Regions from separate parts of the Lactococcus sp. genome, predicted to be linked through region 3. Evidence: predicted binding sites of a transcription regulator. Region 3 holds the regulator's gene; each other region holds the start of a gene.
What was found. Region 3 encodes NrdR, which represses ribonucleotide reductase genes. Its sites were predicted from a motif close to ACACNATATATNGTGT; they were not measured.
Positions count from the first base shown of each region.

Region 1 (4,273 bases), on a different contig from region 3:
AAACTACACCAGCACCCTGACGTTGCCCCAATTGATTGGCATAAGAAAAAGCATCTTCAAAAAGTTTCATGACAGGCACAACACCAGCGGCAACGCCATCATAGCCTTTGATTGGTGCACCAGCAGCACGCAGATTAGTCAAATTAAGACCAACACCACCACCATTTTTAGAAAGTTGTAAGGCAGAATTAATCGTCCGTCCGATTGAATTCATATCATCAGTCAATTGTAAAAGAAAACAAGAAACGAATTCACCACGACGTTTACGTCCAGCATTTAGGAAAGTTGGAGTAGCCGGTTGATAACGACGATTAATCATTGCAAAAGCAAGATTATTAGCTAATTTTTCATCGCCGTCAGCCATGTATAAAGCATTCATTAACACACGGTCTTCAAAATCTTCAAGATAGAGTGACCCGTCATTGTTTTTCATGGCATATTGATTATAAAATTTATAAGCAGCCATAAATGAATCAAAATGAAATTCAAATTTACTCAATTCCTTACGAAGATTTGTGATAAATTCTGGCTTATATTTTTCTAGAAATTCAGCTTCTAGATACTCTTCTTTAACTAACCAATTAAGTTTATCGATATAAGTGTCAGCTTCATAACGATTAGGTTCAACATTCTCTTTGAAAAAAGCGGTAATTGCTTCTTTATCTTTGGCAAGAGGAATGCTACCATTCACGGGGATGTTAATCTCGTTATTGAGCTTGAAATAAGTTACATCTTTAAGTTGTTTTAGAGACATAATACTCCTTTTAAAAGGATTCACTTACTTTTAAAAATAAGTGAATCTGAAATGTATGATGAGTTCAAACTTGTTATTATAAAATAAAAGTTAAAATAAAGAAGCTTCACTCAAATAGGGTGAAGCCATAAAAAATCACAGCGGATTTTTAAAGGTGACTTTCGCTCCTTGATCAAGCTGTGCAGCGAGTTTTTCAACGGCAGCAACATCAGCTGGCGTACCATTAAACTCAAAATCATATAAAAGTGGAATTTGATATTTTGCTGAAACTTCTTTAGCGGTAAAAATATAGATGCCAGCAAAATTACGATTTCCAGTGCCGATAATTCCACGACAATGTTTATAATTATCATTATAAGCCATAAAGTCAAAAACCGGGTCCATAACGTCTATTGATTTGGAAACGGTTGGTGATTCTTCGGCATAAGAGGGAGTTATCAAAAGGAAAGGCTCGTCCATCTCTAAATCATCGTCAGGTGTAATTTCGATATTCGGCAAGTCTGTTTTAGAAGCAAAACGACGCGTTTGTCCAGTCACACTGAAATAAGCAAGTTTCATATTAAGCCAACTTTGCTAATTCAGAAGGACGGAAACCAGAAAAGGCGAAATCATCTTTTGTGATTACAGGAGCAGCTCGAAAACCCATTTCAATTACTTTTTCGACAAATTCAGGCTGTTCATCAATATTGATTTCGTTAAATGCAATTTCGTGTTCAGAAAGCCATTTTTTGACCATTTTGCATTGCATACAATTGTTTTTAGAATAAACTGTAACCATTTTAAATCTCCTTTTGGGGCCAATATATTTTTTAGACGGGAGTAAAAAGTCCTTGACTTTTTCTCGAGTATTTATAGTCTTATTTTAGCGTAAAAAAAATATCTAGTCAAATTAAAGATACTAGATATAGTGTTAAATTATGTAAAAAAAAGAAAAAAACACAATATATTGTGCTATTTTTCTTTTTGTCCCGATAAGTTTAAACCAAAGGGGACAAGGGATTCACAATGATTTTTGATTCTTTTGAGGTTCGTTTTATGTCGAAAAATGATAATAATTGCCAAAGCAAAAATAATAATCGAGAATAAAAGATCATAGGAAGTGAGAATAAATCCAAAGCTAGGAAAAATAAGAATTCCAAGCAGAGCAAAAATTGCGGCTACAACACTTGAGAGGCTAATCATACTAAAGAGCCAGAGAACAAGAATAAAAATAACGAGAAGATAAAGAAGAAAGAATGGGCTAAATCCAAGGACAACACCAGCAGAAGTAGCCACAGCTTTCCCACCTTTAAAATGGTCGAAAATAGATAAAGTATGACCAATGACAGCCAACAATCCAAAAATTAAAGGAGAGACTCCATTAATATGGAAGATCAGTGGAAGAAGCGTTGCCAAAGTTCCTTTAAGCAAGTCAAAAATAAAGACCGCAATCCCGGCTTTTACACCAAGAATACGAAAAGTATTGGTCGTTCCAGTATTTCCTGAACCATAATCATGAAGATTTTTTTTGAAAAAAATCTTGCCAATCCATAGTCCAAAAGGAATTGCCCCTAAAAGATAGCTAGCAATGAGAAGAAGAATAATAATAAGCATAAGTTCTCCGAAGTTTATTTCGTTTAAAATCGATAATCTCTTTTAACTGTACAATTATACCATATTTTTATTAAAGATTACTGACAATATTGAAACTTATTGGCTTAATTGAAGCAAATATCTTACGATTAGCTTTTGAAATTCTCAGCAGTCCTTTGACAAAGCGTTCTGAACAAGGTACAATAATCAAGATGAATATTTTTTGTCAGTAAATTGCGAACAAAGCGAGTGATGATCTTGCTGATAAAAGATATGGGCTTTCGATGAGAGGAAAATAGATGGTAATAGATATTAATAATTACGATGACAGTGCAATTCAGGTCCTTGAAGGTTTGGACGCGGTCAGAAAGCGCCCAGGGATGTATATCGGATCAACTGATGGAACAGGTTTGCACCATTTGGTTTGGGAAATTGTAGATAATGCAGTCGATGAGGCCTTATCTGGTTTTGGGAATAAAATTACAGTGACCATTAATGCTGATGGTTCTTTATCTGTAGAAGATGAAGGACGTGGAATGCCTGTTGGAAAACACGCGATGGGAATTCCAACTGTTGAGGTTATTTTCACTATTCTTCATGCTGGTGGTAAATTTGGTCAAGGGGGATATAAAACTTCTGGTGGATTGCATGGTGTAGGATCTTCGGTGGTAAATGCTCTTTCTACTTGGTTAGAAGTTGAAATCACTCGTGATGGGACTGTTTATCGCCAACGTTTTGAAAACGGAGGACATCCAGCAACTACTTTGGAAAAAATAGGGAAAGCTCCGAAATCAAAAACGGGGACAAAAGTGACTTTCATGCCCGACTCTACTATTTTTTCAACAACTGAATTTAAATACAATATAATCTCTGAACGTCTAAATGAATCGGCCTTTCTTTTAAAAGAAGTAACGATTAGTCTTGAAGATAAACGTACGGATGAAAAAGAAGAATTTCATTATGAAAATGGAGTTCAGGATTTTGTAGCCTACCTGAATGAAGACAAAGATAGCTTAACTCCAGTTCTTTATTTTGAAGGAAAGCAAGATGGTTTTGAAGTTGAAGTTGCCCTCCAATATAATGATGGCTATTCAGAAAATATTCTTTCGTTTGTCAATAATGTTCGGACTAAAGATGGCGGAACACACGAAGCAGGTTTAAAAACAGCCATCACTAAGGCAATGAACGAATATGCTCGTAAAGTCAATTTGCTTAAAGATAAAGATAAAAATCTGGAAGGGTCTGATTATCGTGAAGGTTTAACGGCAGTTTTATCTGTATTAATTCCAGAGGAACATCTCCAATTTGAAGGACAAACCAAAGATAAATTGGGTTCACCTTTGGCTCGTCCAGTGGTGGACAGCCTCGTTTCTGAAAAATTAAGTTTTTATTTGATGGAAAATGGTGAATTGGCTCAAAACCTGATTCGTAAAGCAATCAAAGCGCGTGAAGCACGTGAAGCAGCTCGTAAAGCACGCGAAGATTCTCGAAATGGTAAAAAATCTAAAAAAGATAAGGGTCTTTTGTCAGGAAAATTAACACCTGCCCAAACAAAAAATCCAAATAAAAACGAACTCTATTTGGTCGAAGGGGATTCAGCGGGCGGCTCTGCCAAACAAGGACGAGACCGAAAATTCCAAGCCATTTTGCCTTTACGTGGGAAAGTAATTAACACCGAAAAAGCAAAAATGCAAGATATTCTCAAAAATGAGGAGATCAATACCATGATTTATACGATTGGTGCTGGTGTTGGTGTAGATTTTACTTTGGCTGACCGTAATTATGATAAAGTGATTATCATGACCGATGCGGATACTGATGGGGCACACATTCAAACACTTTTATTGACTTTCTTCTATCGCTATATGAAACCTCTTGTAGAAGCTGGACATGTTTATATTGCGCTTCCTCCACTTTATAAAATGAGTGAAGGAAAAGGGAAAAAAG
Region 1 covers NZ_JAVXIY010000006.1:27,266-31,538, forward strand. The annotation lists gene nrdE (class 1b ribonucleoside-diphosphate reductase subunit alpha) at 1-754, opposite strand, end outside; gene nrdI (class Ib ribonucleoside-diphosphate reductase assembly flavoprotein NrdI) at 890-1,312, opposite strand; gene RSC39_RS06950 (redoxin NrdH) at 1,314-1,532, opposite strand; gene plsY (glycerol-3-phosphate 1-O-acyltransferase PlsY) at 1,706-2,347, opposite strand; gene parE (DNA topoisomerase IV subunit B) at 2,626-4,273, shown strand, end outside.
Region 1: RSC39_RS06950 (redoxin NrdH) is a predicted target of NrdR. The motif match lies at 1,650-1,665, and genes of this name have one in related genera.

Region 2 (4,273 bases), on a different contig from region 3:
CTTATAATCTGCAATATAATTTTGTGAGAGCTCATCAGCTCTCCATTCTCCTGGTTTTGGATTGTTCATACTTATTTCTCCGCAAAATATTTTGATTTTGCTTCGTCAACTTCGACTGAATCAATCAAATTTCCATCATTCAAAGCTCCGACAGAACCGTTCATGTGTTTTACACGCGATGAAATTTCTTTGTGACGACCGTGAACCATTGGACGTGCTTGTGGATTTCCAAGATATCCACAGGTACGTTTTACAACGTCACAGGTTTTAGGATCATCATTTCCACATTGTGGACATTTGAAACCACGTTCTGTTGGAGTAAAATCTCCTTCAAAACCACAAGCGTAACAATGGTCAATTGGCGCATTTGTCCCAAGGTAACCAATACGGTCGTAAGCAAAGTCCCAAACGGCTTCAAGTGCTTTCGGATTTTGTTGAAGAACTGGGTATTCACAGTAGTGAATAAATCCACCATTAGCATAAACAGGGTAGTCTTTTTCAAATTCTAATTTTTCAAATGGTGTTGGATTTTTACGAACATCATAGTGGAAAGAGTTAGTATAGTAATCTTTGTCAGTAATATCGGCCACTGAACCAAATTTTTCTTTGTCCATTCGGCAGAAACGGTCAGTTAAACTTTCTGATGGTGTTGAATAAACAGAATAGTGATAGCCTGAGGCTTTAGACCAATCTTCGCAGTCTTCGTGCATGCGTTTGACAATTTCAATGGTAAAAGCTTTGGCTTCTGGATTACTTTCCCAAGTTGGACCATAAAAAGTAGTAGCGACTTCGTAAAGTCCGATATAGCCCAAACTTACGGTTGCACGTTCATTATTGTACAAGTCATCTACCGAACCTTCGGCATCAAGACGGCCTAAAGCGCCATTCATAAAGAGAATTGGTGCATTTTTAGGTTGTGCTTCTTTGGCACGCTCCACGCGAAAAGCAAGGGCATCATGTGCAATTTCAACACGTTCATTGAAAATTTCCCAGAATTTTTCTTTATTCCCAGCGGCTTCAAGAGCAATACGTGGCAGGTTAACTGTGACAACTCCAAGATTATTACGTCCTGCAGTTACTTCATTCCCATTGGCATCTTTCCAACCTTGCAAGAACGAACGACAACCCATTGAAGCTTTAAATGAACCTGTTAATTCAACAATTTTATCATAGCTCAAAATATCAGGGTACATGCGTTTTGTTGAACATTCAAGGGCAAGTTCTTTGATGTCATAGTTTGGTGTTCCTACTTCAAGGTTAAGTCCACGTTTGAGTGTGAAAATCAATTTAGGGAAAATGGCTGTGCGGTGCTCAGAACCTAAACCACCAATCCGTACTTTTAAGATTGCTTTTTGAATTTCACGCGCATACCAATCATCTCCTAAACCAAAACCAACAGTTACAAAAGGTGTTTGACCATTTGAAGTGAACAAAGTATTAATTTCATATTCTAAAGATTGCATTGCATCATAGATATCTTTAGCTGTTTTTTCACGAGCATAAGCTTCGCGTTTTTCATCGCCATCAATCCATTTTTGAGCATCCTTTAAGTGTTTTTGATAGTTTAACTTGGCATAAGGGGCCAAAACTTCGTCTGCACGGTCAAATGAACAACCACCATATTGGCTACTTGCCACATTGGCGATAATTTGACTGGCTTGAGCAGTCGCGGTTTGAATGGATTTTGGTGAATCAACTTGCGCATTTCCAAGTTTAAAACCATTTTCAAACATATTTTTAAAGTCAATCAAACAACAGTTAGCCATCGTTGTAAATGGGCTATAATCAAGGTCATGATAATGAATATCGCCTTTTTGGTGAGCATTTGCCACATGTGGGGGAAGGAGTTTCAAACCAATTGCTTTGGAAACCGCACCAGCTGTCAAATCACGTTGCGTATTGAAAACGTTAGAATCTTTATTGGCATTTTCATTAACGACAGTTTGGTCGCGATTGATTAACTTTTCAATCGTGAAATTGATATCCGTTGCTTTGGTGCGGGCCAAATCACGGTTAGCACGGTAAGAGATATATTCTTCAGCAAGTGCTGTTTCGCCAGATTCCAGAAGTTCTTGCTCAACAATGGATTGGATTTCATAAATTTTGACATTTTCAGAAAAACGACTAAAAATCTCACTGACCACTCTGTCAGTAAGTTCTGAGAGCACTGATTTATCTGTCAGTTCTACTTTTTTAGCCGCTTTAGTCAAGGCATCAAAAATTTTCTCACTATTAAATTTTACTGAGCGCCCATCACGCTTTATCACATTGATTTCTTCTAGTGTTACATCTTGATATTTTATTTCACTTTTCATATTATCCATCCTCTTTAATTACATTCTCTATTCTATCAAATTCTCACAAATGACACAATATATAGAGTAAATTATGTAAATACATACAACATCTTGTGTTACTTGCTTTCATTCTCCTTTTCTAAATTCTCAAGATAAAATATCATCTTTTTGTCTTGAACAAGTAATGTTTTTGTCTTAAATCAGACTTTTTATCTAAATTCTCTCATTATCTATCCAAGATAGAGTTTTAAATAAAAAACGTTTGCAAACTGCTGTAAAATGGCTTTTTTTTTCTACTCAGTCGTGGTAAAATAAGGTTAGCACTTATTGTATTTTATATTCTTCAAGAAGGGAATTATTTATGACAGTATCACGCGTTAAAGTAAAAAATAAACATTTAAAAAAGAAACCTAAAAAGCCACTCGCTTTTCATAAGCCAGCCACAAAATTTGCTGGCGCTGTTCTTATTGCCGGAACATTGACAACCACCCATGAACTTCTTCTTCAACAGACAAGTCCAATGGTTCAAGCAGCGACTAACTCATCAGAGGCTTTTATTGAAAGTATTGCCGCATCAGCAAAACCTGTTGCAGATGCTAATGGCTTATATCCTTCGGTCATGATTGCTCAAGCTATTTTGGAAAGTAACTGGGGTTCAAGCCAGCTTTCCCGTGCGCCTTATTACAATTTATTTGGGATCCAGGGGACTTATCAAGGAAAGAGTGTTGTTTTTAAAACTCAAGAATACTTGAATGGTAAATGGGTCACAAAAGATATGCCCTTCCGAGTTTATCCTTCATTTAATGAGAGTTTCCAAGACAACGCCCGTGTTTTAAAAACCACGAACTTTGGAAACGGCCCTTATTACATTAAAGCATGGCGAGCCAATGCCTCAACTTATCAAGCTGCCACTGCAGCCCTAACCGGGAGATATGCAACAGATCCCAATTATGGCGCTTCACTGAATCGCATTATTTCTCAATATAATTTAACTCGTTTTGATGGAGGAGCTTCAACTGGAAACACAAGTTCTGGCGGTTCATCTTCTACAAATAATACTTCAACGACTTACACAGTCAAGTCCGGAGATACACTTTGGGGAATTTCGCAAAAATATGGAATCAGTGTGTCCCAAATTCAGAGTGCAAATAATCTTAAAAGTACTGTCATTTATATTGGTCAAAAGCTGGTATTGACCACTTCAAGCTCATCGGCTAATTCTAATGGTTCAAACAATTCCGCAAGCACTACTCCAACCACTTCTGTGACACCTGCAAAACCTTCTTCACAAACAACTGTTAAGGTTAAATCTGGAGATACCCTTTGGGCGCTATCAGTAAAATATAAAACTAGTATTGCTCAATTGAAAAGTTGGAATCATTTAAGTTCTGATACCATTTATATTGGTCAAAATCTTATTGTTTCACAATCTGCTGCTGCTTCAAATCCTTCGACAGGTTCAGGCTCAACTGCTACCAATAACTCAAACTCGACTTCTTCTAACTCAAATGCCTCAATTCATAAGGTCGTTAAAGGAGATACTCTCTGGGGACTTTCGCAAAAATCTGGCAGCCCAATTGCTTCAATCAAGGCTTGGAATCATTTATCTAGCGATACTATTTTAATTGGTCAGTATCTGCGAATAAAATAAATTATTATTAATGAACTTTTAGCTAATAAAAAAAAGAATGAAATTCAATTCATTCTTTTTTTAATTCTTGTAAAACCGCTTGAAGATGGATAGAACGGGTCGGTTCTGACATTCCAACAGTCATTTCCCAAGGAGTCGTTTCTTTTTCAAGAGCCAATTCAAGAAAAACACGTTGAAATGAAGTTAATTCTTCACAGTTCGTTAAATAGTCAATCTCTTTTTTAGAGAGCAAAATTTTGTCACGTTGAATCACTTTGTTTAGGTAGCGAACCCAAAGTTCTAAATTCCATTTGGATTTTTGGGCAGCCTGCAAGAGATATTCAAT
Region 2 covers NZ_JAVXIY010000001.1:253,099-257,371, reverse strand. The annotation lists gene nrdG (anaerobic ribonucleoside-triphosphate reductase activating protein) at 1-69, opposite strand, end outside; gene nrdD (anaerobic ribonucleoside-triphosphate reductase) at 72-2,315, opposite strand; gene RSC39_RS01340 (LysM peptidoglycan-binding domain-containing protein) at 2,659-3,948, shown strand; gene RSC39_RS01335 (hypothetical protein) at 3,998-4,273, opposite strand, start outside.
Region 2: nrdD (anaerobic ribonucleoside-triphosphate reductase) is a predicted target of NrdR. The motif match lies at 2,368-2,383, and genes of this name have one in related genera.

Region 3 (4,273 bases):
TTGGTCAGAACGTTTTGGCAATGACCATCCGATTCACATTGAAGTTGGTTGTGGGAAAGGTGCTTTTATTACAGGAATGGCTGCTTTGCATCCTGAAATTAATTACATTGCAATTGATATGCAGTTATCAGTTTTATCTTACGCATTAGATAAGGCGATTGAAGCTGATTTACCAAATGTCCAAATGATGCTCGTTGATGGAGCAGCTTTGAGCGAATATTTTGCTGACGGTGAAATTGATCAAGTTTATTTGAACTTTTCTGACCCTTGGCCAAAAGGACGACATGAAAAACGTCGTTTGACTTATAAATCTTTTCTTGCAACTTACGAAAAGATTTTACGTCCAGAAGGTGAAATACATTTCAAAACGGACAACCGAGGCTTGTTTGAATACTCATTAGTTTCTTTAGCAAACTATGGCATGGAGCTAAAAAAAGTTTGGTTAGATTTACACCAAGATGAAGAATTTGCTCCTCAAAATGTGATGACTGAATATGAACAAAAGTTTTCACAAAAAGGACAAGTGATTTATCGACTAGAAGCAAAATTTTTACCAAAAAAATAAATTAAAATATTTGCGGCAATAAAACATGACCAGAGAGTGTTTTATTAGAAGATAAAGGGATTGTCAGCGCATCTGACGATTCCATCATTAACAATAATTAAAAAAGTTACTGACAGAATTTTTAATAAATAGAAAATTTCTGTCAGTAAGACTAATAACAGTTTATTATCTAAACTAAGGAGAATAATATGAGATGTCCAAAGTGTTCTTCTGAAGAATCAAAAGTTGTTGATTCAAGACAAGCCGAAGATGCGATTCGTCGCCGCCGGGTCTGCGAATCATGTGGTTTTCGCTTCACAACCTTTGAACGTATTGAAGAAATGCCCCTTTTAGTCATTAAAAAAGATGACAAACGCGAACCTTTTAACCGTGAAAAAATTGTTCGTGGTTTAGTTCGTTCAGCCTATAAACGTCCTGTTTCAAGTGAAGATATTGAAACAACAGTTGCCAATGTTGAACGAAAAATTCGGCAGCTTGACAGTAATGAAGTTGAATCAGATGTGATTGGCGAATTTGTCATGCAAGAATTAGCTGAATTAGATGATATTACTTATATCCGATTTGCGAGTGTTTATCGCTCATTTAAAGATGTCAGTGAATTAGAAGAGCTTCTAAAAAATATTACTAAAAAATAAAGACTAATTGTTTAATGCGATTGCTAAATGAGCATTAAATTGGCAGATAAAGAACTGTCATTAAAAACAGTCAGTAAAACTAGAGTGAGGGAAATATGAGAGCAGGAGATTCATTTACAATGCTTAATCGAGGAAAGACCAGCTTTGACGTTGAGACTTTTCGCCTACTCTATTTACCAATTATTGGGACGGATGCTTTTGCCCTCTACCAAATGATGTTGAGTTTCTCAACGGGTCGAATTTCTCATTTTTTGGAGTATCTAAATCTCGGACTTAATCCATTCATTGAGGCACTTGACAGACTTTCAGCTCTATCATTAGTTCGAGTTTATGATGACCATAGCAGCCTTTATTTTGAAGTGAAAAGCCCTCTCAATTTTGAAAATTTCCTTGCTGATGACTTTTATAGACAACTTTTAATATCAAGAATTGGTGAAAATCGTGTCACAGCTTTAGCTAAAACAATGGAACCCAAAGGAAAAGAAATTTCTAAGAAGTTCCATGAAGTTTATAAAGTTAATTTTGATAGGGAAGCCACACCAAACCAATCACTAAAAGAGAACCAATTTGATATGGGGGCATTTAAAAGTCTGATGGAACGCCAAGGTTATCGTTTATCAAATGAGAACCAAGATTCATTAACACTTTATTCCCTTGCAGAAAAATTTGAACTCAATTGGTACGAATTATTCAAACAGGCTGAACGCACAGCTAATGCCGATAAGAGTTTGAATATGAATCATTTAATTCGTAGTCTTTCAGCAACAAGTCAACCACAACCCGCACTTTCAGAATTTCCAAAAGTTTTTGCAGATTTGATTGTCGTCAGTAAAGCCCATGAGCCTGATGAATTTATTCGTCAGATAAAAGCCCAAGCTGGAGGTTTTGTCAGCTCTGATGAACATAAAATTTTAGCTAATTTGACTCGCCAAAAATTACCAGCAGAAGTTCAAAATATTTTGATTCATTATGTTTTGGTTCAACAAAAAAATGCTTCACTCAGCCCAAACTTTGTCAATGCTTTAGCGAATGATTGGATGAGAAATAAAGTATTCACAGCGGAGGCGGCTGTAAAGCGCATTTTGGAGCGAGAAGAACAAGCAACTGCTAAGGCTAAGACTGAAGTTACCAAGCACTCAACGAAAATCAAAAAAGAAGCACCAAAATGGTCAAATCCTGACTATGAAAATAAAACAAGCCAAGAGGAACTTGCTAAACTTGAAAAAATAAGGCTTGACTCTCTCAAAAAATTGGAAGGGGAGCAAAATTAATGGAATCTATCGGAGATATTTTAGGAAAGCGACAAGATATTCGAGAAAATTTTGAAAAATTAGTCACAGAAGTTCTAAAAAATACAGATGTTCAAGCTTTTATTGCTGAGCATCAAATGACTTCTGATGAAATCCAACGCTCTTACTCGAAGTTTTATGAATATGTACGTGAACATGATAAGTTTAAAAAAGGGGAAAAACGTGCTGCTGATGGATATGAACCAGTTTTAATTATGAATCATGGTTATGCGGACGTTTCTTATCAAGCAACGAATGAGTTAGCTGAACAACAAGCTGCTCAGAGCTTGATGCGTCGTGTAAGTATTATTGGTCTTCCAAAAGATTTAAAGCAAGTTAGTTTAGCTGAGATTGCCCTTGATGATGTTCAAAGAATCAAACCTTATCAAGCTTTAGTTGATTTCATTACCAATTTTCCTAAGAAAAAGGGACTTTACCTCTATGGCGATTTCGGTGTTGGAAAATCCTTCATGCTTGCAGCTATGGCAAATGAATTAGCTAAAAAAGGTATTTCGACGACTCTACTTCATTATCCAACTTTTATTTCGGATTTAGACTTTGACAATGCTAAAGTCTGGGTCAATGAAATAAAAGCCAGTCAAGTTCTAGTTTTAGATGATATTGGAGCAGAACAAAATAATGCTTGGGTGCGTGATAGTATTTTACAAGTCATCTTACAACACCGAATGCAAGAAAATCTTCCAACTTTTTTCACTTCAAATTTAAAAATGGAAGAACTTGAACAACATTTGGCTGAAACTAAACGAGCTGATGAGGTTTGGCCAGCTAAACGTGTCATGGAACGCGTCAAGTATTTAGCAGAAGAAATGCGACTGGAGGGAACAAACAGACGACATGACTGAGACAAATGAAACGATTGATTTAATGATGAATCACACTTCGGTCAGAAATTTTACAGAAGAAGCAATTGATCCTAAAGATTTAGAAAAAATAGTAAAAGCGGCTCAAATGGCATCAACATGGAAAAATTTTCAATCATATTCTGTGATTGTTGTAGAGTCACAAAATCAAAAAGATGCGATTTATGAATTTCAACCACAAAAATCAATCAAAAATTGTGCAGCATATTTAGTTTTTGTTGGCGATTTAAATCGTGCCCAAAAAGCAGTCGAATTACATCAGGGGAATTTTCAACCTCAAGGAATTGAAAGTTTATTGATTACTTCAGTTGATGCGGCAACTGCTGGGCAAAATGCACTGTTGGCTGCGGAGTCTTTAGGATACAACGGGGTCATGGTTGGTTTAATTCGGGACCAATCCTCAGAAATTTCTAAAGTTTTAGGCTTGCCTGATTATACTTATCCTATTTTTGGGATTGCTCTTGGAAAAGCCGCACGTTTGAACAAAGTAAAACCGCGTCTTCCCTTGGAAGCGACCGTTTTTAAGGAAAAGTATGTTGAGCAAACGAGCGAAACCATTGAAAAATATGACCAGATTCAAGAAGACTATGCTGGAGATAGACGCTTAAATAAATGGTCTGAACGGATTGTTGACCAATGGGGACAACCAGAAATTTCAGCCTCAACAGAAAATTTGAAGGCGAAAAAATTACTGTGAAATTAAAAAAAATCTTAGAACCAAAACTTCCTACAACTTTTCAAGCAGTCAGTAGTCAAGATTTTACTGATGGAGAAATCTATCAAGCAGAATTTACTGACCAGATTTTGACGATTAGCCAACGGACCATTTTTTCTGGCTGTTCTTTCAAAAACACAACCTTTGAATTTACTGACAACGCGATCAGTGAATTTACAGATTGCGTT
Region 3 covers NZ_JAVXIY010000002.1:232,748-237,020, reverse strand. The annotation lists gene trmB (tRNA (guanosine(46)-N7)-methyltransferase TrmB) at 1-565, shown strand, start outside; gene nrdR (transcriptional regulator NrdR) at 754-1,200, shown strand; gene RSC39_RS02975 (replication initiation and membrane attachment family protein) at 1,296-2,471, shown strand; gene dnaI (primosomal protein DnaI) at 2,471-3,352, shown strand; gene RSC39_RS02965 (NADPH-dependent oxidoreductase) at 3,345-4,067, shown strand; gene RSC39_RS02960 (pentapeptide repeat-containing protein) at 4,064-4,273, shown strand, end outside.